Regions from separate parts of the Neorhizobium sp. PAMB6630 genome, predicted to be linked through region 4. Evidence: predicted binding sites of a transcription regulator. Region 4 holds the regulator's gene; each other region holds the start of a gene.

Region 1 (7,005 bases), 1.5 Mb from region 4:
GGTTTCGGCTTCGCCGGAAAGCTGGTGGGCCGTCGCCGTTGCCTCTTCCACCATGGCGGCGTTCTGCTGGGTGCCCTGGTCCATCGTATTGACGGCGGTGTTGATCTCCTGCAGGCCGAGCGACTGTTCGCGGTAGGCATCGGCAATCGCCTGCACATGGCCGGTGATGTGCTGCACCTGGCTGACAATGCCTTCCAGCGCCTTGCCGGTATTGCCAACCAGCGTCACGCCATTGGCCACCTGGCTGCTGGACGTGTTGATCAAGCCCTTGATTTCTTTCGCAGCCTGCGCGGAGCGCTGGGCAAGCTCGCGCACTTCCTGGGCAACGACGGCAAAACCCTTGCCCGCTTCACCGGCACGTGCCGCTTCCACGCCGGCATTCAGCGCCAGGAGGTTCGTCTGGAAGGCGATTTCATCGATCACCCCGATAATGTTGGAAATCTCGCCGGAGGATTTTTCGATGGCGTGCATGGCGTCAACCGCCGAGCGCACCACGGTGCCGGAATTGCGGGCATCCTCGCCGGTTGCCACCACCAGCTTGCGGGCTTCTTCGGCACGTTTTGCGCCATCGCGCACGGTGGTGGTGATCTCTTCCAGGGCCGCTGCCGTCTGCTCGACGGAAGCCGCCTGCTGCTCGGTGCGGCGCGAAAGATCGTCGCTCGAGGTGCGGATCTCGTTGGCCCCGGCCGTGATGGCATGGGCATTGGTGCCGACCAGCTGCATGGCCTGGTTCAGCTTTTCCACCGAATGATTAAAGTCGGTGCGCAGGGTGTCGAGCTTGGCCGTGAACGGGCGCTCGATGCGGTGTGACAGGTCGCCGTCGGCCAGGGCCTTCAGACCGGTGGCCAGTGCCTGCACCACATCCGCCAGCGTTCCGGCTTCTTCCGTACGGATTGCCTCGTGTGAGGCGCGCTCGGCATCCGCCTGGCGGCGGGTTGCCTCGGTTGCGGCCGAAAGGCGCGCCTGCTCCTTGGCATTGCTGCGGAACACTTCCACCGTCTGGGCCATGGCGCCGATCTCGTCACGGCGATCGGTGCCGGAAACAGCAGCCTCCGTTTCGCCGCCGGCAAGCGTTGCCATGCGCTGGCGAAGCGCCTCCATCGGGCGGGTGATGCCGGCGCTTGCGACATAATAGGCAAGGCCGATCGTGGCGATCACGGCAAGCCCAAGCGCCACCATGCTGGTGAAGATGATCGAGGACGTATCACTGGAAATGGTCTTGCCACCATTGGCCACCATTTCGTTCAGCGCGGTGTTGTTGGCGCCGGATTTGGTGGAGAAGGCTGGCGCCAGTTGATCGAGCGAACGCACCAGGGCCACCGCCTCGTCATTGCGTCCGGCCTGCTTGGCGACCACGATCTTTTCGTAGACAGCACCGAACTGGTCCATCAGTCCCATCAGTTCATCCGACGGCGGCTTCAGCGCCGGCACCATGCGGCCGATATCGACCATTTTTGCCTTTGCGCCATCAAGGTTGCGCACGAAGGCGGCCTTGCCTTCCTCGTAAGCCGGCGAGCCGGTCTCGTTCAGCGCAACGCGGGTAATGGCGTTGACGGCCGTCCACATGCCCGCAGACGAGCGCGCGCCAAGAACGGCGGCGGCGGCGTTATTGGCGATGAAATCCGCATAACGATCGTTGACGCCATCAAAACGGCTGCTGAGGTAAGACAAACCGGCCAGTGAGACCAGCCCGAGAAACAGGATGACGGATAGGATTTTTGTCCGAATCGACAGGTGTCGTAACATCTTTGACCTACGTGAAAACGCAAAGGCTGAAGCAAGGCGACGTCCTGTCTCCTCCTTCCTGCCGGGAAAAGGCAGCAAATCGCTCGATCAAAGAAATTTTTCCATCCTGCCCGTCACGGACACTCGGGCAAATTGGTTAAGCCTGCGTATAACAATCATGACAGACTATAATAATCGCGGCGGCATTTGCGCGTGTTTGTGTTGTTTTTCTCCACTTTGTCTCGTCGTTACAGTTGAGGGAGGTATTGGAACAAATGAGCCGGCACCGCGTTTTGGGCTGGCTAAATAACAGGGCCGCCGACATCAGGCGTGCAGCAAGGAGACTATCATGCTGAAGGTGATCCAGACGGCGGGGCTTGCTCTTGCCATGGCGGCTGCGGGCGTTTGTGCCGGCACGTCGGCGCAGGCGCAACAGATGGAATTGCGGGTCGGGCCGGATGGCATCCGTCCGGTGATCCGCGAAAACGATCGCGACCGTCGTGGACCGCCGCCGCGCCGCGGATGCAGCGAGCGCGAAGCCCGCTCTGCTGCCCGCGATGCGGGCCTGCGCGATCCGGAAGTTGTGCGCGTAACGCCCGGCCGCGTTGTCGTGCAGGGGTTTACCCGCCGCGGCCCGAGCCGCATCACGTTTGCCAATGAACGCGGCTGCCCGGAAATCTGATCGCCAGCGCGCAACCGGCTCATGCCTCGAAAACCCGCCCGTCCGGCGGGTTTTTTCATATTTTCAGCCGGTGCTCCGGGCGTTCCAGGCACGTTCGGTTGCCGGAGCCTCGTCCGTTGTCACCTGATCGGGCTTCAGAGCCATCAGGGCGGAAAACTGCGCCCATTCCGCATCGCTGAACCCCATGTCGGGGTTTTTCAGGTTAAAGGTCCAGGCATCCACCTTGCAGCCGTTCTCATGGCAAAGGCCGATGAGATCGAGATCGCGCGCGGCGGCCTCCAGAACCAGCGGCCAGGACAGATAAACCGTGTCCGGCGCGGTTTCTCCCTTGATATCAGACAGAAGGTCCTGCCGTGCCGCGGCCGGTCCCTGTTGCGCAAGGATCGCCACCAGCTTGTCTGTGGGGTCTATGCCGCGCGCAAGGTTGGGCAGGTGGTTGCGGATGGCAACGATAAGGTCGAGATCGCCGGCGCTGACGATGATCGAGCGCCCGGCGGCGCCAAAAAACTCCACCAGATGCGCAAGTCCCGCACTGCCGATCGTTTTAAGATCGTCCTTCATGTCAAACTGCAAAAGCGCGTCCGGATGTGCCGTCGTCAGCATTTGCGCCAGGTCTTCGCTGAGGATCGGCGGCGTGCCGCCGGCCGTTATGGTAAGTTTCCGCAGATCCTGTGCCGAGGCTTTTCGCACCGGGCCATGGCCACTGGTTTCGCCTTCGAGGTCCGCATCATGCAGCACCACGAAACCGCCATCGCCGCGCATCCGAAGATCCAGCTCCATCGAAGCGCCCGCTTCAAACCCCAGTGCCATGGTTTCGGCTGAAAAAAGCGGCGCCGAAAGGCCAAGGCGCAGCCGGTGCCATTTGAGCCTTGTGCGGTGCCCGGCGTGGATGATTTCGAGACCGGGCGGGGAGTGGAGAAGCATTGCGATACCTTCAACTGTAACAAGCGCCCTTTGTCGAACGGCAAGCGCGCAGGATTGTGGCCCCTAACACGGATGGATGACAGAATTTTTATGACCGCTGTCGCGATGGCAGACGTGCCATGCCGATCTCGCGCCTGTCCACGCCAATGACAGGCAGGGCGCGAGATGTGGCCATTTTGAATGCGGCCGGGGAGGGTGATTTGCCTTGCCTGCACACCGGACGCCGGTTGGGCACTGTTGGAACATCCACCCCTTGGCGCGAGTTGGACCCGCGAACCCCAGATTAAAAGCGAGGTTGACTCATGTCACAGCAATATCCCACGCCGCCCTTTCCGCAGCCAAAAATCCAGATGCCGGGTCTGACGAAAGAGATGCAGCCGGTGCCGGATCACGGCGAAAGCTCCTATAAGGGCTCCGGCCGCCTTGCCGGCAAGAAGGCCGTCATCACCGGTGGCGATAGCGGCATCGGCCGCGCCGTCGCCATTGCCTTTGCCCGCGAAGGTGCCGACGTGCTGATTTCCTATCTCAACGAGGAAGAGGATGCGGCGGAAACGAAACGCCATGTGGAAGAGGCTGGCCGCAAGGCCGTGCTGGTGCCGGGCGATCTTCAATCGGCCGCCCATTGCCGCAAGGTGATTGACACGGCTGTCGAACAGCTTGGCGGTATCGATATTCTCGTCAACAACGCAGCCCACCAGGCCTCGTTTCCGACAATCGGGGAGATCAGCGACGAGGAGTGGGAATTGACCTTCAAGGTGAACATCCACGCCATGTTCTACCTCACCAAGGCTGCCGTCGCGCACATGAAGCCGGGCAGTGCCATCATCAACACCGCCTCGATCAATTCCGACAGCCCCAACCCGTCGCTGCTCGCCTATGCCACCACCAAGGGCGCGATCCAGAACTTTACCGCAGGATTGGCGCAATTGCTGGCGGAGAAGGACATTCGTGCCAATGCGGTTGCGCCCGGCCCGATCTGGACGCCGCTCATTCCCTCCACGCTGCCGGAGGAATCGGTTAAATCCTTTGGCCAGCAGGTGCCGATGAAGCGCCCGGGACAGCCGGCGGAACTGGCAACTGCCTATGTGATGCTGGCCGATCCGCTCTCCAGCTACGTCTCCGGTGCAACGATTGCGGTGACCGGCGGCAAGCCGATCATCTGATCGATGTCAAAATGTGCAAAGGGCGGCGGGGGATACCCGTCGCCCTTTTTCGTCAGCCCGAAAACGTGTCAGTTGTTGCGGCCAACTTGTCGGGCGAGAACGTCGAAATTCGCTTCCTCTCCGCGTTCTGCCGCCTCATCGGCCAGCATCAGAAGACGGATCGGGAAGGCAACGGCCTTGCGGTGCGCGCTGGAAACATCCGGCTCCTCTGCCTTCATCACGCCAGCCTCCACCTCGCGCAGCGTTTCGCGTATTTCCTCATGCGTCAGCAGCTGTTTTTCCACCAGCAGGCGGTTGATGGCGGCAAGTGCCAGATAAAGGCCTTCCAGCTGCGGATTGGCGGTGTTCATGGCTCCCTCCCGGGGTTGATGGATCGCGTCACATTTTCGTCGATCAGGCGCGCACCGCGCTGGCGGGTGAGATAACGCCAGATCCACTGGATCGTCACCAGCAGCCGCTTTTCAAAATTGACCAGCAGGTAGACATGGACGAGCGCCCAGAGCAGCCATGCGAGCCGCCCCTTGAGGCGCCATTTGCCGAAATCGAAGATGGCGGCGTTTCGCCCGATGACGGCGGTATTGCCGCGATTGTTGAAATGGAAGGGTTTTGATGGGGTAGCATCGAGCAGTTCGTGGCGGAGTGCCTTGCCCAGATACTGGCCCTGCTGCTTGGCCACTTGTGCCAGCGCCGGCAGCGGTTTTCCCGCCTCGTCGACACCAAGCGCCGTATCGCCGAGCGCAAACACGTCAGTGAAACCGGTGACCCTCAGATCGCCATCGACAGGAATACGCCCGCCCGCCTTGCCCTCGATGCCGAGCCAGCCGGCCGCCGGCGATGCCTTGACGCCTGCACCCCAGATGACGTTTGCGGTGCGGATCGTCTCGCCATTGGCAATCACAACCCCGTCTGAAATGTCCTCGACCATGCGGCCGGTCATCACCTCCACGCCCATTTGGTCCAACTCGCGCGTGGCATAGGTGGTCAACTCCTCGGGGAAGGCGGCCAGAATACGCGGCCCCGCCTCCAGCAGCAGCACGCGGAAATGTTCAGGTGCCAGCCTGCGGAAATCCCGGGTGATCATGAAGCGGCCAAGCTCGGCAATCGCGCCGGCCATTTCCACGCCGGTCGGCCCGCCGCCGATGATGACGCTGGTGAGCAGCGCCTTCTTTTCCTCATGGTCCTGCGAAACCTCGGCGCGCTCGAAGGCCAGCAGCAACCGGTGACGGATCTGGCGTGCCTCATGGATGGTTTTGAGCCCCGGTGCCAGCGCCCGCCATTCGTCATGGCCGAAATAATTATATTCCGAACCGGTGGCGATGATCAGCCGGTCGTAGGGAACGGACGGCGCCGTGGCGAACTGCACGGTCTTGGTCACGGTATCGATCCCTGTCACCTCGGCCAGCATCACCTTGATATTGTGATAGCGGCCAAGCGTGCGGCGGATCGGCTCGGAAATATCGGCCGGCGACAGTGCTGCCGTTGCCACCTGATAGAGCAACGGCTGGAAAAGATTGTGGTTGCGCCGGTCGATGACCGTCACGTCGAGCACGGTATTGCCAAGCTCGCGGGCAACGGCAAGCCCGCCAAAGCCGGCGCCGATGATCACCACTCGCTGCGGCCTTTTTAAGTCCGTTCCACTGGTGGCCGGCATCGGCTGATCGCTTTGCAGCGTGGCGGTATAGGGGTGAAAGCTCATCGGCATTCCTCTCGTGTCCGGTTGCGACAAAGCCCGGACGCGGCGCCCGAACCCGTTGTTGCGCCAAAGGTTCCTGCTACCGGCGATGGAACCTTTGGCGTGCTCTGTCGTTGATGGAGCGAAACAAAATGGAGCTTGGGTATGAACAGCATCGTCTGGCTTGTTGGAGCCGTTGTCATCGTCATTGCGGTCCTCAATCTGGTCGGGTTCGCCTGATCTCGAACCTCAAGAGCTGCCGGCAGTGGCGGCAATCTGATCAAAGGAGAGAAACATGAACAGCATCGTATGGCTCGTTGGCGCCGTGGTTATCGTGATCGCAATCCTGTCTTTTGTCGGTCTTGCCTGACCTCGACGACTGACTTTGGAACGTTGTTTAAAAGGTGCTGTCCTCCTCGGGCGGCACCTTTTTTCGTGGGCGCATTCAAGCCCGCATCCGTGCCCAGCGCAGGAAGGAACTGTCCTCCCTGCGCTGGGTGAAGATCAGGCCGAAAGCAGCACGCAGAACGGCCGCTTGACCAGAAGTTCGCCAAGGGCAAGTTCGGACGTCGGCTGAATGATGTCCTCCGACAGGAGGTCCCGGTAGCTATGGTGGGCAAGGCTCGCATCAAGCTTCAAAACGGCATCTGTCCAGAAATCGGCAGAAGGCAGATGCACTGCCTCGCTCAGCAGATGTTGGAGCATCAGGCGCGGGGCGACGACGATCACGGCCTTGTCCTGGAACTTGCGCGCGAAAGCGACGAGATGGCTGGATTTTTCACCGGCAATCGCCAGCGCCACATAATTGCCTTCCAGAAACAGTGCCGGCTCGCGCGCCC
Region 2 (7,005 bases), on a different replicon from region 4:
GGCGGCGCCCTGCATGATGCGGCCGGAGCGCACGATCTGCTCGTAGAGGGTCAGCCACAGCCGGCTGTAATCGGCATCTGCATGCATTTCGCGTGCCGTCGACATGTTGGGCTCCACCGGGCGCAACGGTTCCGGGTTTGGAACCTGCAGCACCAGGATCTGGTCGTCCCGCAGTTTTTCCTCGGGAATACGGTGACGGCTCTGTAGAATGGAGGCTTCCAGCGTATCCATCGTCTCGGAGGCGCCAGAGACGCGGGCGATGAAACGGCGGATCGAGGCGGCATTGACGCCGTCATCGGCGCCCTGATCAATGACCTTGATCGACGACGACGGCTTGATCAGTGTCAGCGTTACCTGCAATCCGCCGGTTCCCCAGCCTCGGGCGATGGGTACTTCGCGGCTGGCATAGGGCATTTGGCAGCCGGGAACCGCAATCGCCTTCAGCATCTTGCGACGCATTTCGCGTTTGGCGGACGCGTCGAGGAAGCCGTAGCTGAAGGCTTCCCATGGCCTGGTGAGGTTTGAAAGACTCATGCCGGCTCCTCCTGGCGCTGGATGGTTGAGGATGTGGCAGGCGCAGCCGTCCCGGCCTTGGCGTCGCGCAGCGCATCCAGCGAGGACTGGAAGGTGACGTAATGTGGCAGCTTGAAGTGGATGCAGAAGCCCGAGGCCTCTACCGGCTCTGTGTGGTAGAGGAAGAACTCCTCGTTGACCGGCGAGTTTTTTGGCGCGGCCGGCGCGTTAAGATCCAGCGTTGCGCCGGCAATAACCTTGACCTCGTTCCAACCGAGCGTCGCGCAGAAGCCGAGTTCGAGCTTGCCCGACTTCCCCTTGTTGGTGACCTCAGCTTGGGAAACTTTCACGCGCCCGGCAGAGAACACCGTGCCGCGCGGGTGGCGTACCCTTAGCTCTGCCTCGGCGAGGCGCAGTTCATTGACGGTCGGATGGGCATTGCCGTAACCGCGCATGGCCGAATAACCGAGCGCCAACACCCCGCCGGTATCGGCCCTTGCCAGGCTCTGCAGCGTATGCGCCCGCTTTGCGGGGAAAAGCAGCGGTTGCCGGGTCAGGTCCGGAATGTCTTCCGGGGCTACGGGCGTGGCGGAAACATCGGCAACCAATCCGACGGCCTTCTGCCAGGCCGCAAGAGACGGCTGATGGGCCGGCGCGGGACTGGCGGCGGGTTCCACCGGAGTTGGAACAAACGGCTGCCCCTCCAACACGCTGGTTGCCAGCAGGCGGTGGGAATAATCAAGCGTCGGACCTAGGATCTGACCACCCGGAATGTCCTTGAAGGCGGCAGAGATCCGCCGCACGGTAAACAGGCTCTCCTGCGTGACCGGCTCTGCGATCGCAAGCCGCGGCTGGGTGGTGCGCCAGGCGCGCAGCAAAAGAACCGTCTCGTACAGATCGCCGCCGGACTGTGCCAGCGCAAGCGCTGCCAGATCCGGCTCATAGAGCGAGGCTTCGCCCATCACCCGGTCGATCAGCCAGGGCAGCGCCTGGCGGATGGCCGCCACACGCTGTGCATCGATGTCGCCGAGACCGGCACGATAAAGCCTCTCGGACTGTTCTATGGCGCGCTCACCGCCACGGGTCGCCACATAGGCCATCACAGCACCTCAATCGTTGCGGATCGCGGCAGGCCGAGCACTCTGTCGCCGTCGATCAAGAAGAGTTCGAAGCCAATCGGATATTCGCAGCGGGCACTCCGGATCGTCCAGACTTCGTCCGGGATGCCGCCGATCCAGATCTCCACGGCGCCTTCGATGCCGGGGCCTGACAGCCGGAGACCCCGACCGCTTCCGATATCGGCTGGAGCGAAAACGGTTGCCCCTTTATCCGGATAGAGATGCGAACCGGTCGGCACGTCGCGCAGTGCAGCGAGACCGTCTGGCGTATCGAGCGCGAGGAAGGCGTGATCTGCCTCAGCCGCGGGCGTGAGATAGGCGCCGGTTGCGGCAATCCTTTCGGAGAGACTGTCATCACAGGCGAAGACCCGGCATTCCCGATCGACAAGGGTTTCTGCAAGCGCGTAAGGATCGCTACCCGGCAACGACCGGATCTCGCCAGGCCGCGCGAGCGCCCACATCAGGGCTTCATAGGTGGCGTTTGCGCGTGCCTCGGACAGATTTCGAACTGGCACGAAAAGATCAGGGTGCGTTTTGGGACTTTGGATCGTCATCAGAACGTCTCCATCTCGACGCGTGTCGCTTCAACTGCACGCAGACGCTGTTCGTCGGCCGTCAAAATGCGCGTAGCTTGCGCCTCGACGAAGTGCGCGAGACGCTCTTTGTCCGCTCCCGCCATCGCTGCGGCGTCGATCACGGCCATAGCCATGGCGCGCTCAAGATCGCGGCCGATGACCATGCCATAGCCTTCGGTCTCCCCGCCTTTGACCCGGATATGGGCTTCCGCGACAAGCACCTCACCGAGATGAAAATCGGTGCCGGCAACGGTGTCGCGCATGGGGAGCATGACAAGCCCGGTGCGGCTTTGAACCACTTCGATCTCGCCAAGCAGGGGAAGCACGTCCTCGGCGAAGGTCTTCAGCGCGCCGTCATCGGCACGCGCCAGAGTGTCGAGAAGATGGGCATGGCAAGGCATTCCGGTGTTGGCGACGCCGGTCATTTCATCAATCATCATTATTCCTTTCGCGGACCGAACCTAGTCGCGGGAGGACGGGGAGGGGTCTGGGTCGTCGAGGGTATCAAAACTGAACTGCACGCGGTCTCCGGCCCAGACTGCTTCCGAGTAACCGATCGCTCGGCCGTCGGCGGTTACGTCCGTCTTAGTCAGCACAATAACGGGATGATCGACATGCTGGCTGAGCAGTCTTGCCTCATCGGGTTCCGGCCGCCTTGTGAAGATGGTCGTGCGCTTGCGGAAATAGTCGGTAATCCCGTGATCGCGATAGATTTCAGTTACTGAGGTGCCCGCAGCGCGTCGGGCGCCGAGGTCGGCGAAAAGTGCCGCTTCGTGAAAGGCCATTCCCAGACTGATCGGCACTCCGTCCGCAAAGCCGCGGCGCATGATGCGGTGAACGAGCGTATCCTCGGCAAGACCAAGCGCCTGAGCCACCCTTGCCGGTGCCGGTATGATCTCGGCCGAAAGATGTTCGCCTGCGGGCGCAATACCCTGTTCCAGAAGGTTCTGGCGAAAGCGGGTGCGCCGGCTGATGTTATAGATGATGAGCGGCGCCGCTTCAACGAAGGTCCCACGTCCCTGCTCGACACGGAGCTTGCCCTCCACCGCGAGAGAGGCAACAGCCCGCCGCACCGAATGCCGGCCAACACCAAATGCCACGCAGAGCTCCGGTTCTGTCGGCAGGCGCGCGCCAGGAGCAAGCTTGCCCGAGGCGATGTCGCCGGCCAAGCGGTCTCGAATGATCTGCCAACTGTCTCTTTGCATGCACGTCGTCCGATTCATTCGAATGAATCGTGTGTAGCGCATGCGTATGACGTGGCGATGACGCTATCGGGTTGAGAGCGTTCTGATCCAGCCTAAGTCGCTTCCAATTGGTTGTCTGGGGCGAAGGGAATCGCTTCAGGTTAATTTTCCGTCTGGGCTATGAGCTTTTGGAGGTATTCGTCATTCGGGTTGGCCTTTTTGCGCCTGACCTTGAGGCTGTGCTTGTCGTTCGGGTTTCGGACAAGGGCCATGGCTATGTGTTTGATGAGAGCCATGTTCTGCGGCCCTACCCCGGTTCGCAGGCGAGTTCAAATAGCTGGTTGGTCGCCTTGATATGACTGTTGCGGCGGCCGCTACGAAAACTTCAGCCGCGAAGACGACGTCAGGATCAAGATCAAATGGATCGGAGGAAAGGAGCGGTAAGGTGCAATTGCAGGCCTAGATGAAGTCACGCCGCCCTTGGGGCACAAGGAAAAGCAATGACGCTTCCTATCGGAGAAATCCTCCATCGCCAGCAGTCCCGGATATTGATCGGAATTGCCGCAATGGGGTTGTTGGTCGGTGGCTTGCTGTACTGGTTTGCCCAGCCAGTGGAGGCTGGCTGGGTCTGGTCCGCAGCGACCGCACCTGTCCTGCTGGGATTGTTCGCCCAGATCGTCATCTCTCTGCGAAAGGGTGATATCGGGCTTGATATCGTGGCTGCGCTTTCGATGTCCGCAGCCTTGGCGTTTGGTGAACCCCTGGCGGCGAATGTCGTGGCAATGATGTATGCGGGCGGGCAGCTTCTCGAGGATTTTGCGCAGGGTCGGGCAAAGAGGGAGATGACGGCGCTGATGGGCCGCGTCGCGCAAACCGCCATGCGGTTTACTGGTGACGCGCTGGAACAGGTGCCGATCGCTGATATCAAACCGGGAGACCGGCTTCTCATTCGCCAGGGTGATGTCCTGCCGGTCGATGGTCGCGTGGCAAGCGATGTTGCCGTACTCGATCTGTCGGCTCTCACGGGCGAATCTCTTCCGCAGACCATTCTGAAAGGCAGCGAAGCGCTGAGCGGTTCAGCCTCTGCCGGCGCTGCGTTCGAGCTTGTTGCAATCCGCCCGGCTGCCGAGAGCACGTATGCGGGCATCGTGCGACTGGTCGAGGCAGCTCAATCCGGCAAGGCGCCAATGGTGCGCATGGCAGACCGCTACGCGATCGGTTTTCTGGCGCTGACGGTCGCGATCGCTGCAATCACCTGGTTTCTCACGCAGGACACGATCCGCGTACTCTCCGTGCTTGTTGTCGCGACACCCTGTCCGCTTATCCTCGCCGTTCCGGTTGCGCTCATCTCGGGAATGTCGCGCACGGCCCGTATGGGGGTTCTGGTCAAGGGTGGTGGTGTGCTGGAGGCGCTGTCGCGGGTGCGGACCGTGATCCTCGATAAGACCGGAACAGTCACGCACGGGCAGGCGGTCATCACCGAGATCAGGACGCGCGCTGGCTTTGCAGAGGCGGATGTCCTCAAAGCCGCAGCCAGTCTCGATCAGGCATCGGGCCATGTCGTTGCAACGGCCCTGATCAAGGCCGCACAGGCAGGTGGGCTGATTCTGTCCGTCCCGGTTGCGGTGGTGGAAACACCCGGAACTGGTATCGAGGGACTTGTGGATGGTCGCCAGATCCTTGTTGGCGGGAATGGTTTCGTTGCGGGTAAGAGCGGCAATATTCGGGCGGATGATCTGCAGCAGGATATGGATCCTGCTGCGATGACCGTGGCGGTTGGCATCGATGGCAAGGTGGCAGGCATCATCGTGCTGCAGGATCAGGTCCGTGCCGACGCGAAGCCGATGTTGGATGAATTGCGACGGGCCGGGGTCCGGCGGCTGGTGCTGGCATCCGGGGACCGCAGTGACATCGCCTCGAAAGTGGGCAAGCAACTTGGCTTCGACCTCGTTCTGGGCGATCTGTCGCCGGACGCCAAGGTTGCCGCAGTGCGCAACGAGATCGTCAACGGCCCGGTCATGATGGTGGGGGACGGCGTCAACGATGCTCCGGCGCTTGCCGCCGCCGATGTTGGCGTTGCGATGGGCGCACACGGAACCGCTTCGTCCTCTGAAGCGGCCGGTGTGGTTCTGCTGGTGGATGAACTCGCGCCGCTGGTGAAGGCCATGGCGGTCGCGCGCCGCAGCCGTGCGATCGCCCTACAAAGTGTCGTAGCGGGTCTCGGACTATCGCTTTGCGCCATGGCGTTCGCCAGCCTCGGCTATCTGCCGCCGGTTCAGGGGGCGTTGACGCAGGAAGTGATCGACGTCGCGGTTATTCTGAACGCCTTGAGAGCGCTTCGATAGATATTGTTGTCCAAGACTGTGGGGCTATTGTACCGTTGCCCTGGTGTGATTTGTTGATCCCAATCGAGCGACACACCAACGGTTTGAATGCACTTGAGGCGTGGCAAGCTCAAAATTCGCTCGGGAGCAGAGAGGAGATTTACAAGTCTCCGCGCCATCAGGCCCGAGACCGCAGCGATTCAGGTTTCGTGCGCCAGCGGGAGGAGCTGCTCGAGCTTTTTGGATTGCATTGAAATGGGATAGCAGTGAAAGAAGTAATCGCAGTCTGTGGCTGCGCTTTTTTTGCTCGATTTTGGGTGGTGGTAATCAAGGTGAGCCTCCCCACTGTGGCGGCTATTTCTACATGGCGCCTATACCGGACAGTCGGCAATCGGCCCCCTTGCAGAAATGATTTCCGCTAAGCGCCTTCCATCCGGTCATTTGGGGTTTGCTGGAGGTGTTCCGAAAGCGGTCGTCGCGGCTGCCGCAAAGCTACCTATTCTGCGACTTCGCAAGAATGAGGGAAGCAAGCGCCCCGATAAGCGAGAGCTTTGCGACAGGCGTACCGGTTGCGTTTCAATTAAAAGGCTCGATGCATCCGGCTGGAGTTTGTGTTGATGGGAGCCTCGCGAAATCCAAGTATACACAGGGTACCTGAACGCATAAAAGGTATCGACATTGAATGGATTGTAGAGGTGCGCACCGTCATGGAATTGGACCCGATTTGCTTCTCATCGGACTGCCCCAGCAGGACACTCTTCGATCAGATCGCCGATAAATGGTCTATGATGGTACTGGCGGTTCTGTCGGACGGACCTCATCGGTTCAACTTGATCCGTAGGCGGCTGGAGGGCGTGAGCCAGAAGGCACTGACACAGTGTCTCCGCAGACTGGAGCGCAACGGCCTCATCACTCGGCGCGTCGTGTCCGTGTCACCGGTAGCTGTGGAGTATGAGATCACCGCGCTGGGCCACACTCTGCAAAAGCCGTTCGGCGAGCTTCACCAGTGGACGCTGGACAAGCTGCCAGCAGTCAATGCCGCGCGAGAAGCCTTTGACGCCCGACGATTGGATGACGGTTTCAGCGGTATCCAGCTGGGAAAGCGCGCTGACTGAGCCGAAGTGACACGGCGACCAGGTATCCTTCAGCCTACCAAGGCGATTTAAGGTGCCTAATTGACAGTAGGTCTACAACGTATACCTAGGCGTCCAGATCAACTGGAGCGTCAAAATGACTGAGTTAAAATTACTGACCCCGCTGAAGACCGAGACGTTCGAATTCAAGAACCGCG
Region 3 (7,005 bases), 290 kb from region 4:
AAATGGGGCGTGGCGCCGGAAAAAATGATCGACCTGCAGGCGCTGGTCGGCGATTCCGTCGATAATGTGCCGGGAATTCCCGGCATCGGCCCGAAGACGGCTGCCCAGCTTCTGGAAGAATTCGGCGATCTGGAAACGCTTCTGGCGCGTGCCTCCGAAATCAAGCAGGTCAAGCGGCGCGAAAACATCGTCGCCAATGCCGAGCTTGCCCGCCTGTCGCGCCGGCTGGTGGAACTGCGCACCGATGTGCCGCTCGATATGCCGCTCGATGCGCTGGTTCTGGAAAAGCAGGACGGGCCAAGGCTCGTCGGTTTCCTGAAGGCGATGGAATTCGGCACGCTGACGCGGCGCGTGGCAGATGCCTGCGATTGCGACGCCAGCGCCATCGAACCCTCCGAAATTCAGGTGGAATGGGGACCGGCGGCCCATGGGCCGGATCTCGATCCGGGCGCCGAACATTCGCAGGACCTTCTTGCCAATGGAAGCGCTGCGACATCGGCCTCGCAGCCTGCCTCAAGTGACACGGCAAAGGGCAATTCGCGAGCAGCCGAGATCGCTGCCTCCCGGCACGAGGCATTTTCGGCCGCAAAGATCGATCATTCCAGCTATGTTGCGATCCGTGACGTGGAAACGCTAAAGGCCTGGATCGCTAGCGCCCGCGAAACCGGCGTGGTTGCCTTCGATACGGAAACCACCTCGCTGGATCCGATGCAGGCCGAACTCGTCGGTGTCTCGCTTGCCGTGCAGGACAATCGTGCCTCGCCTGCCGCCGCCACCATCCGCGCCGCTTATGTGCCACTTGCGCATCGAAGCGGCGGCGAAGACCTGTTCAGCGAGGGCTTGAAGCTCGTCGATGGCCAGATCCCCATGGGCGAGGCGCTGACGCTTCTGAAGGACCTGCTCGAAGACCCCTCGGTGCTGAAGGTCGCGCAGAACCTGAAATACGATTACCTCGTCATGAAGCGGCACGGCATCACGCTTGCAGGCTTCGACGATACAATGCTGATTTCCTATGTGCTGGAAGCCGGCCAGGGCAATCACGGCATGGACAGCCTGTCCGAGCGCTGGCTTGGCCACACGCCCATACCTTACAAGGACGTCGCAGGCTCGGGCAAATCCTCCGTCACCTTCGACCGGGTGGAGATCGACAAGGCAACCGCCTATGCGGCAGAAGATGCCGATGTGACGCTGCGGCTCTGGTTGGTGCTGAAGCCTCGCCTTGCCGCCGATGGCCTGACGCGCGTTTACGAGCGGTTGGAGCGGCCGCTGGTGCCGGTGCTTGCGCATATGGAAGAGCGCGGCATCACCATCGACCGCCAGATCCTGTCGCGGCTCTCGGGCGAGCTTGCGCAGAAGGCCGCCGCCTTCGAGGACGAAATTTATGAACTGGCCGGTGAGCGTTTCAACATCGGCTCGCCCAAGCAGCTCGGCGATATCCTGTTCGGCAAGATGAGCCTGCCGGGTGGCGCCAAGACCAAGACCGGCCAATGGTCCACCTCGGCGCAGGTGCTGGAAGATCTGGCAGCGCAAGGGCTTGATCTGCCGCGCAGAATCGTCGACTGGCGCCAACTCACCAAGCTCAAGTCCACCTATACGGACGCGCTGCCGGGTTATGTGCATCCGCAGACGAAGCGGGTCCATACCGGGTATTCGATGGCAGCCACGTCTACGGGCCGGCTGTCTTCGTCGGAACCGAACCTGCAGAACATTCCGGTGCGCACCGCCGAAGGCCGCAAGATCCGCACCGCCTTCATCTCGACGCCCGGTCACAAGCTGCTCTCCGCCGATTACAGCCAGATCGAACTGCGCGTGCTCGCCCACGTCGCCGATATCCCGCAGCTTCGCCAGGCCTTTGCCGATGGTATCGACATCCACGCCATGACGGCATCTGAAATGTTCGGCGTGCCGGTGGAGGGCATGCCGTCGGAAGTGCGTCGCCGGGCAAAGGCGATCAATTTCGGCATTATCTATGGCATTTCCGCCTTCGGTCTTGCCAACCAGCTTTCCATCGAGCGATCGGAAGCGGGCGAATACATCAAGAAGTATTTCGAGCGTTTCCCCGGCATCCGCGATTACATGGACGAGACAAAGGCCTTTGCCCGCGAGCATGGTTATGTCGAAACCATCTTTGGCCGCCGGGCGCATTATCCCGAGATCAAGTCCTCCAACCCGTCGGTGCGTGCCTTCAACGAGCGTGCGGCCATCAACGCGCCGATCCAGGGATCGGCCGCCGATGTGATCCGCCGGGCGATGATCCAGGTCGAGCCCGTGCTGCAGAAGGCCGGCCTTGGCGAGAAAGTGCGCATGCTGCTGCAGGTGCATGACGAACTCATCTTCGAGGTGGAAGATGACGCGATCGATCATGCCATGCCGCTCATCGTGCGCACCATGGAGCACGCAGCGCTTCCGGCGCTCGACATGCGCGTGCCGCTGAAGGTGGATGCCCGCGCGGCGCTGAACTGGGACGAGGCGCACTGAGTTGGCGTGAAGCCATCGTTTGATGGCTTCACAACCGTTCCTGCTTAATGCGCGTGGGACGGATAAAGCGACATCAGCGCCGTACCAAGCAGGGTCTGGGCATAACTTGCTGCCGCGCTGCGGCACTCCTGCGACAGGCGCAGTTCGCCACACCGTTGGTCCACCGTTTCCAGAATCAGTCCGGCAATGCCGGTTGCCTGCGTCCGATCGGACGTATCGAGCGCCATCGCAAGCGCCGACATGGTCACGATCTCAAGCACCACCATGCGTGCTTCCAGCGCCGCAACAGGGTCGTGGGAGGGGCCGTCGACAGCTCTCAGATAGGTCATGTCGTTCCCTTTCGCGTATACACCAGTGGGCGCATCAATTGATCTTGCACACCTTAACGCGAGTTCGGAGACGCTGCCACTAGTCGATTCGAGGGGCTATCAGGTTTTCGTAGAGAATTTTCACCAGTTCCGCGCCGGCTTTGTCGACACTATCGCTGTTGTCGATGGTGGCGACACGGTAGTCGCCGGTCACCGAAAGCTGTGCCCGCTGCAGGCGCGCCAGGATGTCGTCGCGGGTTTCACGCCCGCGCGCCATCAACCGTTCTGCAAGGATTTCCGCGCGCGCGGTGATGTTGATCACCAGGAGATTGTTATAGGCCGCCTTGAACAGCGGCAGTGCCGAGCGCGAGCCATTGGCCACCAGCAGCAGGCCCGCCGCAATTTCATCCTTCGTGCGGTGCGGAATGCCGTAGTTCAGGCCGTGCGCGCTCCAGGACACGGCAAAGCCACCGGCCTGCTCCAGGGCCTCGAAAGCCTCGGGAGTCATGCCCTCATGGTCTTCGCCGCCGGCTGCCGCATCGCGGGTGATGCAGCGACGCACGAACCGGATGCGCGGCTCGGCGTGGAAATGCGAGGCGGCAAAGCCGATCAGCGTATCCTTGCCGGCACCGCTTGGGCCGACGACCACGGCCATCGTGCCGCGACCGCGCGCCGCTTCGTCGTCTGATCGCTGTTCCATCAGGCAACCCGCCGACCGCTGCGCCAGACGGCGCGGGTGATCGGCACGCCATGGCTGCGATGCACCCGCACAAGGTCTGCCCGCAGGCCGGGCGCAATGCGACCGCGATCAGTAAGGTTGACCGTTCTTGCCGGGGTGGCGCTGACCATGGCGATGGCCTGCGGCAGGTCCAGCGTCTCGATCGTATCGGCGAGGATAAAGGGGGCATGCAACAGGCTGAACGGCACGTAATCGGAGGAGAGAACGTCGAGCACGCCAAGTTCTGCCAGATCGCGCGCGGCGATATTGCCGGAATGCGACTGGCCGCGCACCACGTTCGGCGCTCCCATCAGCACACTCATGCCGGCCGCATGCGAGGCTTTTGCCGCCTCTCTGCTGGTCGGAAATTCCGCAAGCCGCACGCCGTGTCCTTCAGCTTCTGCCACATGTGCAAGCGTTGCATCGTCATGGCTTGCAACGGTGATGCCAAGGGCGGCGCACCGTTCTGCCAGCGCATCGCGGTGGGCTGCGGAATATTGCGCGGACGCTGCCATGCGCTTTTCGATGAAGGCTTCGAAGGCCTCGTCACTCATGCCGCGCTTCTTTTTGTAGAAGAAGATATATTGCTCGAGCGACTGGAACTGCCGCTGGCCCGGCGCATGGTCCATCAGCGAGGCAAGGCGCACGCGCGGGTCACCTTCGAAGTCGGAAAACTGCTCCAGCACGTCGGCGCAGGGCACCTCGCAGCGCAGGTGGATCAGGTGCTCGGCGCGCAAACGCCCGGCATTTTCCGCAGCCTCGATGGCATCGGCGAGCGCGCGCATATCGCCGCGCTCAAAACCGCTGTCCTCGTCGGAGCCCAGCCGCAGGCAATCGAACACGGTGGTGATGCCTGATGTGGCGATCTGCGCGTCGTGTGACTGGATGGCGGATGTCGTATCCCAGCGCACGCCGGGGCGCGGCGAATAATGCGTTTCCAGATGGTCGGTGTGCAGTTCAACGAGGCCGGGGATCAGGTAATCGCCGTCGAAATCCTCGCCCGTTGACGTGCGACCTTCGCTGATATCGGCAATCACCCCGTTCTTGACCTGAACGGTGCCGTCAAACATCCGGTCTTCAAGCACCACGCGGGCATTGGTCAGGATCAGTTCGTGGCTCATGCGATGGTCTCTCCGGTTTCTGCGGCACCGCGCAAGGCGGCGTGCTGCGCGATCATGAAAGGCGCACCACGCTGCAACTCGACGGAAAGGCCGAGATGGGCAACAGGCAGGGGGCGGTTGATAAAGGCTGAAAAGCGTTCCGTCAGACGGTCGCGCATGCGCGGCTGATCGTCGGCCGCGACGGGCCCGGTCAGCGTCATGTGAAAGCGGAATTCGTCAAAGACGTAAGGATATCCCCACGTGTCGAGATAGGCGCGCTGGCGCTCCGTGAGGCGCTCCGGCTTGCGACGGGCAACATCGTCCGGCGAGAGTGCTGCGCGAAACGGCTCAAAGGCTTCGACCACGGAGGCGCACAGCCCATCCACGCCTTGCGAATCGCCATCTGGCACCAGAGCGAAGAAGGGTCCGAGCTGCGCAAGCGTTAGCCGGGGTATGACAACCGGGGCCGTTATCAGGCAGAACCGGTCAAAGCTCGCCTCCAGCGCCGGCAGCGACAACCCGTCTGCAAGCGTAAAGGGCGCTTTCAGCGTCGCATGAAACCCGTAACGGCGCGGATCTGCCGTCAGCACCTCCCACTCGGAGAGCGCCATGCCGGCATCGGCGGGGGGCGTCATCAGGGGGCCGGCAAAGGCATCGCGGCCCAGCCAGGCGACGGCAGCACGGGTCAGCGGATCATCTTGGGGCGGGGCAAAATAGACGGCGTAACGCACGGAGGGGAATCACTTCTGTTGCTCGGGCAAGTCTAGCGGATCAAGTGCCTGCTGCTAGCGGAAAGCTGTGACGCAAGCATGTCAATCGTCAAACAGCCGCGGCCAGTTTAAGCCCTTTCGCAACCTATTGCGGTTTTCGCGCGTTAACCGGGCAGAACAGGAGATAGGACAATGGAAACGAGCATTCTGATCGCCACCTTCCTCTCGGTGTTTACCGCAAGCGGACTGCTGAGCGCCTACTGGTACAGCCGTTAAGAACGCACGCATCATTCGAAAAAAAAGCGCCACCGGATGCCGGCAGCGCTTCGATCAGCCTCAAAGAATTCGGGCGCTTAGTGGGCGCCGGACATATCGCCCAGCACCACCTTGGATGCGACGGTTGAATCCGCGTTCAGCTTGTAGACCATGGGAACACCGGTCGCGAGGTTGAGCTTCAGGATCTCCTCCTTGGAAAGGCGGTCGAGCACCATCACCAGCGAGCGCAGCGAATTGCCGTGGGCTGCCACCAGAACCGTTTCGCCACGGAGAACGCGCGGCAGGATTTCGGTCAGATAATAAGGCCAGACGCGGGCGCCCGTATCGCGCAGGCTTTCGCCGCCCGGCGGAGGGATATCGTAGGAACGGCGCCAGATATGCACCTGTTCCTCACCCCATTTGGCGCGGGCATCATCCTTGTTGAGACCGGAGAGGTCACCGTAATCGCGCTCGTTGAGCGCCTGGTCGCGAATGGTTTCGAGATCCGGCTGGCCGACCTTGTCGAGAACGATGCGGCAGGTTTCCTGCGCACGCTTCAGAACCGAGGTGAAGGCGATATCGAACTTGATGCCGGTATCGGCGAGCGCCTTGCCACCGGTCGTGGCTTCTTCCACGCCAAGCTCGGTCAGCTCTGGGTCTTTCCAGCCGGTGAACAGGTTCTTGAGGTTCCAGTCGCTCTGACCGTGGCGAACAAGGACGAGAGTTCCGCTCATGTATTCCTCCGAAAAACGGGTGAGAGATCAGTGTGAGAGCCCGAGCACGTCGAGCATGGAATAGAAACCTGGCTTTTCAGTCCGCGCCCAGACCGCTGCGGCCACGGCGCCGCGGGCAAAGATCGAACGGTCGAGCGCCGAATGGGAGAGCGTTACCAGCTCACCTTCGCCGGCAAGAATGACCGAATGTTCGCCGATCACCGAACCGCCGCGCAGCGTCGCAAAACCGATCGTGCCGGCTTCGCGTGCGCCGGTATGGCCATCACGAACCCGGACCGACTGTGTCTTCAGATCGATATCGCGCCCCCTAGCCGCCGCTTGCCCCAGAAGAAGAGCTGTGCCGGAGGGCGCATCCACCTTATGCTTGTGGTGCATTTCAAGCACTTCGATATCCCAGCCGGCGGCCGGCAGGGCCTTTGCCGCCTGTTCAACCAGAACCCCTAGTAGATTAACGCCAAGGCTCATATTGCCGGATTTGACGACGCGCGCATGACGGGCGGCGGCGGCAAATTTTTCCTCGTCGGCTTCGGAGCAGCCAGTCGTGCCGATGACGTGGACGATACGGGCCTGCGCTGCAAGGCCTGCGAGTTCCACACTTAACGTCGGCGTCGTGAAATCAATCACGCCTTCTGCATGAAGCAGCGCTTCCAGCGGATCAGACGTTACGGGAACGCCGAGATATCCGGTGCCGGCGATCTCCCC
Region 4 (7,005 bases):
CCCAACAGATGTTCCTCGCGCATGGCCAGCGCCAGTTCGCCAGCGGGCACGCGCGCCTTGACGCCCAGCATCAGGCCTTCGCCGCGGATTTCCTCGATCACGTCGGGGAAACGGTCCTTGAGCGAGGCAAGGCCCTGGCGGAAAACCAGCGCCACATCGCGCACATTGTCGAGGAAACCATCGGCCAGCACCACGTCGAGCACGGCATTGCCGACAGCCATGGCGAGCGGATTGCCGCCATAGGTCGTGCCGTGAACGCCGGGCTTCATGCCTGAGGCGGCCTCGGCAGTGGCAAGGCAGGCGCCGAAGGGAAAACCGCCGCCGATGCCCTTGGCCACGGCCATGATATCGGGGGTAATGCCGGTTGCCTCATAGGCAAAAAATTTGCCGGTACGACCAACGCCGGACTGCACCTCGTCAAACATCAAAAGGATGCCGTTGTCGTCGCAGATCTGGCGCAGTTCACGCAGGAATTCCTTCGACACCACACGGATGCCGCCCTCGCCCTGGATTGGCTCGATCAGCAGCGCTGCGGTGTTTTCGGTGATGGCCGCCTTCAGCGCGTCCATGTCGTCAAACGGCACCTGGTCGAAACCGGGCGCCTTGGGCCCAAAACCTTCCATGTATTTTTCCTGGCCGCCGGCAGCAATCGTCGCGATCGTGCGGCCATGGAAGGCGCCTTCGAAGGTGATGATGTGGAATTTTTCCGGGTGGCCCTTGGAATAATGGTAACGACGCGCCGTCTTGATGGCGCATTCCAGCGCTTCCGCACCGGAATTGGTGAAGAACACCTTGTCGGCAAAGGTCGCCTCGGTCAGGCGGCGGGCAAGCCGTTCCTGCTCGGGAATTTCATAGAGGTTGGACAGGTGCCAGACCTTGTCGGCCTGGTCCTTCAGCGCCGCGACCAGATGCGGATTGGAATGGCCGCAGGAGGTCACGGCAACGCCTGCGCCGAAATCGAGATATCGCTCGCCCGTTTCCGTCACGAGCCAGACGCCCTCGCCGCGCACGAAACGCAGCGGAGCCCGTGCAAAGGTGTCGAAAAGTGCGGCTTCAGCCATGGCGACATCACTCCTTGGGCAACGATAATCCCTTGTGGCGGCACGGCCGCCGGAATTCAAACCAGAAACTAAAAATGCCGCCTTAAGCGGCGGCTGGCGCACTATCGGCATTTCAGGATCAACTGTCAACAAATCGCTTGAATTTCAGGGGATTTCCGCTGCGTGAGGCTGGCTTGCGCGAAGCTTTTGCGCTGTGACAAAAAAGACTCGCCTTAAAAGCAAGTTGGGGAAAACCCTGAAATCGATTCGCCGCGATTCCGCCGACTCTTGTCAGCGAGTCCCGGGGTCGATAGGTTAAAGATCAATTACTAGACTGCATGCGGCGGAACTAGTCACCAAGCACATATATATGGTATGTCCGGCAGGAAATCTTCCCGCCGGCAGGTGAGCGATTCTGTCCGCACAGCCCCTACGGCGGAGAGATGGCATGAACTGGACGGACGAGCGCGTCGAGAGACTAAAGCGGCTTTGGGCCGAAGGCCTGAGCGCAAGCCAGATCGCAACACAGCTGGGCGGCGTCAGCCGCAACGCCGTGATCGGCAAGGTACACCGTCTCAACCTGCCAGGCCGCGTCAAGGCCGGCGGCACGCAGGCAACGGCGCGCACCGCGCCCAAGCGCACCACCTCTGCTCCGCGCGCCCCGAACTTTGCGGCCCGCACCACAACCAATCCTGCCCGTACCACACCCCATGCGGTTGGTGTTGCCGTGGTAGCGCCGGAAGTCGAGGCCGTACAGCCGACGGAATTCCGCGCCCCGAGCAATGTCGTGGTACCGATGTCGCGTAAGCTTTCGCTGACGGACCTGACGGAACGCACCTGCAAGTGGCCGATGGGCGATCCCCTGAAGGACGACTTCCACTTCTGCGGTTCGGATTCTGCCGATACCTCGCCCTACTGCAAATATCACGCTCGCCTCGCCTACCAGCCGGTCAACGAGCGTCGTAAGGCTGCCAACATCTCGGCTGCTGCCCGCGCCTGATATCTTTTCGAGCGTTTGCCGCTCAGCACTCTGAAAACGGGCCTCGCGCCCGTTTTTTTGTGCCTGGAGACACCCTGAAAAAGCCGACAAAAGAACGCCCGGAGCCAAGAGCCGCCGGGCGTCAAAACCGTGTTTCATCAGACGTGACGAACGCGCTTCAGGCTTCCATCGAATATCCGGCGCCGCGCACGGTGCGGATCACATCCTGCATGTTGGAGAAGTTGAGTGCCTTGCGCAGGCGCCCGACATGCACGTCGACGGTGCGTTCATCCACGTAGATATCATGGCCCCAGACGCCATCGAGCAGCTGCGAGCGTGAATAGACGCGGCCCGGCGAGGCCATCAGAAATTCCAGGAGGCGGAATTCCGTCGGCCCAAGCCGCACTTCGCGGCTTTTACGGTGAACGCGGTGCGTCTCGCGGTCCAGCTCTATATCACCGCAGCGCAGCACGCTGGAGAGAACCTCGGGCCGAGCACGTCGCAGCATGGCCTTCACCCGCGCCATCAGTTCCGGCGTCGAGAACGGCTTGACGACGTAATCGTCGGCACCGGTGGCAAGGCCCCGCACCCGTTCGCTTTCCTCACCGCGTGCCGTCAGCATGATGATCGGCAGCCGTTCGGTTTCCGGACGCATGCGTAAGCGCCGGCAAAGCTCGATGCCCGATACGCCCGGCAGCATCCAGTCGAGGATCAACAGATCCGGCAACCGTTCCTGGAGGCGGATCTCCGCCTCGTCTCCGCGCAGGATCGTCTCGACCTCGTAGCCTTCGGCCTCGAGATTATAGCGCAGGAGGACGCTGAGAGCTTCCTCGTCCTCCACAACCGCAATTTTGGGCAGCATGGTTCAGGCACTCCGTCAGTATGGCCTTACTCGGCCACAGCACCAAGCGTGTTGGACGTATCGTCCTTGGGGCGCTCGCCTTCAGGCTGGGCACCTGTTGCGATGTAATAGATGGTTTCGGCGATGTTGGTGGCGTGGTCGCCGATGCGCTCGATGTTCTTGGCGCAGAACAGAAGATGCGTGCACGACGTGATGTTGCGCGGATCTTCCATCATGTAGGTCAACAGCTCGCGAAACAGCGAGGTGTACATCGCGTCGATTTCCTCGTCGCGCTGGCGAATGGCTTCGGCCTTCTGCACGGAACGGCTGGAAAACACGTCCAGCACTTCCTTCAGCTGAACCAGCGCAAGCTCCGACAGGTGTTCCAGGCCGCGAGCAAGCTTGCGCGGCACGCCGGTGCCCTGCACTGCGATGACGCGCTTGGCAGTGTTCTTGCCAAGGTCGCCGACGCGCTCCAGATCGGCAGCGATACGCAGCGTTCCGATGATTTCGCGCAGGTCAGCCGCCATCGGCTGGCGCTTGGCGATGGTGATGATCGCCTTTTCCTGGATCTCGCGTTCAGCGTGATCCAGGATCACATCGTCGGAGATGACCTTCTGGGCAAGCGCGCCATCGGAATTGACCAGCGCCCGCACGGCATCGCCGCACATCTGCTCGGCAAGGCCGCCCATTTCGGAAATCCGGCGGTTCAGATATTTCAGGTCTTCGTCATAGGCCGAAAGGATGTGCGAAGGCATATTTGGCGTCCTCGGATAGGGGTGTCAGCGCAAGGGCATGGGTGTAACGGCAATCAGCCGAAGCGGCCCATGATGTAATCCTGCGTACGCTGATCATCCGGGTTGGTGAACATCTTGTCCGTGTCGTTCTCCTCGACCAGCTGGCCGAGATGGAACATGGCGGTGCGCTGCGACACGCGGGCCGCCTGCTGCATCGAGTGGGTGACGATGACGATGGTGTAATTGCTGCGAAGTTCGTGGATCAGCTCTTCCACCTTGGCCGTCGCAATCGGATCGAGCGCCGAGCAGGGCTCGTCCATCAGGATGACCTCAGGCGAAACGGCAATGGCGCGGGCAATGCAGAGGCGCTGCTGCTGGCCACCGGAAAGGCCGGTGCCAGATTCCTGCAGGCGGTCCTTTGCTTCGTTCCAGAGGCCCGCACGCTGCAGGCTTGCCTCGACGATCTGGTCCATGTCCGCCTTGTTGCGGGCAAGGCCGTGAATGCGCGGACCGTAGGCGATGTTTTCGTAGATCGACTTCGGGAACGGGTTCGGCTTCTGGAACACCATGCCGACGCGGGCGCGCAGTTCCACCACGTCGATCGACGGATCGTAGATATCGTCGGCATCGAGCGTGATACGCCCGGTGACACGGCAGCTTTCGATCGTATCGTTCATGCGGTTGAGGCAACGCAGGAAGGTGGACTTGCCGCAGCCCGAAGGGCCGATCAGCGCCGTCACCGTGTTCTCGCGGACATTGAGGTTTACGTCGAAGAGGGCCCGCTTCTCGCCGTAATAGACAGAAACGTCCTTGCCCACCATCTTGTAGGAAACGTCATTCATTTTCTGATCCAGAGCCTTTTCAACTGCTGCTTCCGACATCATGTTCATGGTCCGGGTCCTTCTACCAACGCCGTTCGAAGCGACGACGCAAGAGGATTGCGCCAACATTCATTGCGATCAGGAACAGGAGCAGGATGATGATTGCTCCCGAGGTGCGCTCCACGAAGGCGCGTTCCGCCTCGTTAGCCCACATGTAGATCTGCACCGGCAAGGCCGTCGACGGATCGAGCGGCGTGGTCGGGTAGTTGGCGACAAAGGCGACCATACCGATCAGGAGAAGCGGCGCGGTTTCACCGAGCGCGTGGGCCAGACCGATGATGGTGCCCGTCAGGATGCCCGGCATCGCAAGCGGCAGAACGTGATGGAAGATCGTCTGCATCTTGGAGGCGCCAAGCCCGAGCGCTGCTGCCCGAATGGACGGGGGCACAGCCTTCAGCGCCGCACGCGTGGCGATGATGATCGTCGGCAGCGTCATCAGGGTCAGCACCAGGCCGCCGATCAGCGAGGCCGAACGCGGCAGGCCCATGAAGTTGATGAACACCGCAAGACCGAGAAGGCCGTAAACAATCGAGGGAACGGCTGCCAGGTTGTTGATGTTGACCTCGATGAGGTCCGTGAAGCGGTTCTTCGGGGCGAACTCTTCAAGATAGATGGACGCGGCAACGCCGATAGGCAGAGCCAGAACCAGTACGATCAGCATCATGTAGAACGAACCGATCAGCGCCACACCGACACCGGCTGCTTCCGGACGGCTGGAGGCGCCGTTCACAAAGATGCCCGTGTTGAAATGCTTGGCAAGCGTGCCGGCCTCGGCCATCTGCTTCATCCAGCCAACCTGCTGGTCGGAGATCTTGCGGTTGCTCTCGGTCACGTCGAGATCGATCTGCCCCTTGAAGGCGGAGTCGAGATCGCCGGCTGCCAGAAGACGCACGCTCTGCGTCGTCCCGATGATCGAGGGATTGGCAACCACGAGGTCACGCAGCTGGGCACGCACGCTGTCTGACAGCATCTGGCCCACTTCGCGCATCTTGGTGCGGTCGTTTTCGGCAACGCCGAGCACTTTGGCGAGCGCATTGCGGGCCAGCACCGGATAGTTCGCCGTGAGGAGTTTCTGCGGATTGGTTGCCCGCTCATTGTTGGGATCGATCACCTGCTCGGAAAACTCGATTGGCACCGTGATCATCGTCTGCTGGAACGCCGTATAGCCCTTGGAGACGACCGAGGTCAGCAGCATGAACAGGAAGATGAGGCCGAAGAGAATGGCGGCGATGCCATAGGCGCGGAAACGACGTTCGGCGGCGTAACGACGCTTGATGCCGATGTCGCGGCGCACGCGGGGGCGTGCGGCGGCCGGAGTGGCCGAAGGCGTGACAACCTGGCTCATTCGTACTGCTCCCGGTATTTGCGCACGATATAGAGCGCGTAGATGTTCAGGCAAAGCGTGATGGCAAACAGCGTGATACCAAGCGCAAAGGCAACAAGCGTCTGCGGCGAGGTGAACTCCAGATCGCCCGTCAACTGGTTGACGATCTTCACCGTTACCGTTGTCATCGGCTCAAAGGGATTAAGCTGCATGCGGGCGGCAACACCGGCGGCAAGCACTACGATCATTGTCTCGCCGATGGCGCGCGAAGCAGTCATCAGGAGGGCGCCGACGATGCCCGGAAGAGCGGCCGGCAGGATGACGCGCTTGACCGTTTCGGACCGTGTGGCACCAAGACCGAGCGAACCATCACGCATGGCACGCGGCACAGCGGTGATGATGTCATCCGACAGCGAGGACACATAGGGGATCAGCATGATGCCCATGACGAAGCCGGCGGTCAGCACGCTCTGCGCCTGGATAAAGCTGGTATAGTTTCCAGTCGTCAGGCCTGCGATCTGCGCGGAGATATCGCGCAGGAAAGGTCCAACCGTCGTCAGCGCGAAAAAGCCGTAGACGATGGTGGGAATGCCGGCGAGCACTTCGAGAAGCGGCTTGACGATGGCGCGCAGCCGCGGCGAGGCATATTCGGCCATGTAGATGGCCGAGAACAGGCCGACCGGCACGGCAAACAGCATGGCGACGAAGCCGATATAAAGCGTACCGAGCAAGAGCGGGATGAGGCCGAACTGGCCTTCCGAACCGCCAGAACCGGCCGCCGCAAAACGCGGATCCCACACCGTTCCGAAGAAGAATTCCCAGGCCGGCACGGCATGGAAGAACTGCGTCGCTTCCGTCAGCATCGAGGCAACGATGCCGACAGTGGTGAGGATGGCAATGGAGGAGGCAACGATAAGGCTGCCCAGAATGACATGTTCGACGCGGTTGCGCGCCCGGAAACGCGGCTTGATCATCCGATAGGACACGAAGCCGCCGATAAGCGCGATGATCGTGACGATGAAGGCGGTTGCCCAGCCATTCAGCGCGCGCAGGCGGTTCAGGTCGACTGCGGCCTTGACCATATAGGCTTGCGGCTCGCCGGCGATGGCCACGCCGCGGCTTCCCATCAGCGCGCGAAGTTCGTCCGGATTGCGCTCAGCCTGCGCCGTTTCTTCGGCAGACAGCGCATTGAGACCGCGTGCA

Evidence for each region. Region 4 encodes PhoB, which activates phosphate uptake and scavenging genes when phosphate is short. Its sites were predicted from a motif close to TGTCATNNANCTGTCAT; they were not measured.
Region 1: a site for PhoB is predicted at 3,397-3,413, ahead of AC4CWF_RS04830 (glycerophosphodiester phosphodiesterase). Genes of this name have one in related genera too.
Region 2: a site for PhoB is predicted at 3,458-3,474, ahead of phnF (phosphonate metabolism transcriptional regulator PhnF). Genes of this name have one in related genera too.
Region 3: a site for PhoB is predicted at 5,403-5,419, ahead of AC4CWF_RS17815 (DUF1045 domain-containing protein). Genes of this name have one in related genera too.

What each region holds. Positions count from the first base shown of each region.
Region 1 covers NZ_CM177836.1:1,028,047-1,035,051, forward strand. Annotated here, with positions in the region: gene AC4CWF_RS04820 (methyl-accepting chemotaxis protein) at 1-1,746, opposite strand, end outside; gene AC4CWF_RS04825 (hypothetical protein) at 2,075-2,407, shown strand; gene AC4CWF_RS04830 (glycerophosphodiester phosphodiesterase) at 2,471-3,331, opposite strand; gene AC4CWF_RS04835 (SDR family oxidoreductase) at 3,634-4,494, shown strand; gene AC4CWF_RS04840 (hypothetical protein) at 4,563-4,844, opposite strand; gene AC4CWF_RS04845 (NAD(P)/FAD-dependent oxidoreductase) at 4,841-6,190, opposite strand; gene treY (malto-oligosyltrehalose synthase) at 6,671-7,005, opposite strand, start outside.
Region 2 covers NZ_JBZAYV010000002.1:281,417-288,421, reverse strand. Annotated here, with positions in the region: gene AC4CWF_RS20105 (alpha-D-ribose 1-methylphosphonate 5-phosphate C-P-lyase PhnJ) at 1-534, opposite strand, end outside; gene AC4CWF_RS20100 (carbon-phosphorus lyase complex subunit PhnI) at 531-1,613, opposite strand; gene phnH (phosphonate C-P lyase system protein PhnH) at 1,613-2,185, opposite strand; gene phnG (phosphonate C-P lyase system protein PhnG) at 2,185-2,631, opposite strand; gene phnF (phosphonate metabolism transcriptional regulator PhnF) at 2,668-3,411, opposite strand; gene AC4CWF_RS20080 (heavy metal translocating P-type ATPase) at 3,891-5,735, shown strand; gene AC4CWF_RS20075 (winged helix-turn-helix transcriptional regulator) at 6,422-6,829, shown strand; gene AC4CWF_RS20070 (alkene reductase) at 6,945-7,005, shown strand, end outside.
Region 3 covers NZ_CM177836.1:3,726,091-3,733,095, reverse strand. Annotated here, with positions in the region: gene polA (DNA polymerase I) at 1-2,478, shown strand, start outside; gene AC4CWF_RS17830 (hypothetical protein) at 2,523-2,807, opposite strand; gene phnN (phosphonate metabolism protein/1,5-bisphosphokinase (PRPP-forming) PhnN) at 2,887-3,486, opposite strand; gene AC4CWF_RS17820 (alpha-D-ribose 1-methylphosphonate 5-triphosphate diphosphatase) at 3,486-4,625, opposite strand; gene AC4CWF_RS17815 (DUF1045 domain-containing protein) at 4,622-5,335, opposite strand; gene AC4CWF_RS17810 (2,3-bisphosphoglycerate-dependent phosphoglycerate mutase) at 5,668-6,303, opposite strand; gene dapB (4-hydroxy-tetrahydrodipicolinate reductase) at 6,331-7,005, opposite strand, start outside.
Region 4 covers NZ_CM177836.1:3,433,421-3,440,425, forward strand. Annotated here, with positions in the region: gene AC4CWF_RS16345 (aspartate aminotransferase family protein) at 1-1,061, opposite strand, end outside; gene AC4CWF_RS16350 (GcrA family cell cycle regulator) at 1,489-2,040, shown strand; gene phoB (phosphate regulon transcriptional regulator PhoB) at 2,198-2,881, opposite strand; gene phoU (phosphate signaling complex protein PhoU) at 2,908-3,618, opposite strand; gene pstB (phosphate ABC transporter ATP-binding protein PstB) at 3,672-4,487, opposite strand; gene pstA (phosphate ABC transporter permease PstA) at 4,501-5,823, opposite strand; gene pstC (phosphate ABC transporter permease subunit PstC) at 5,820-7,005, opposite strand, start outside.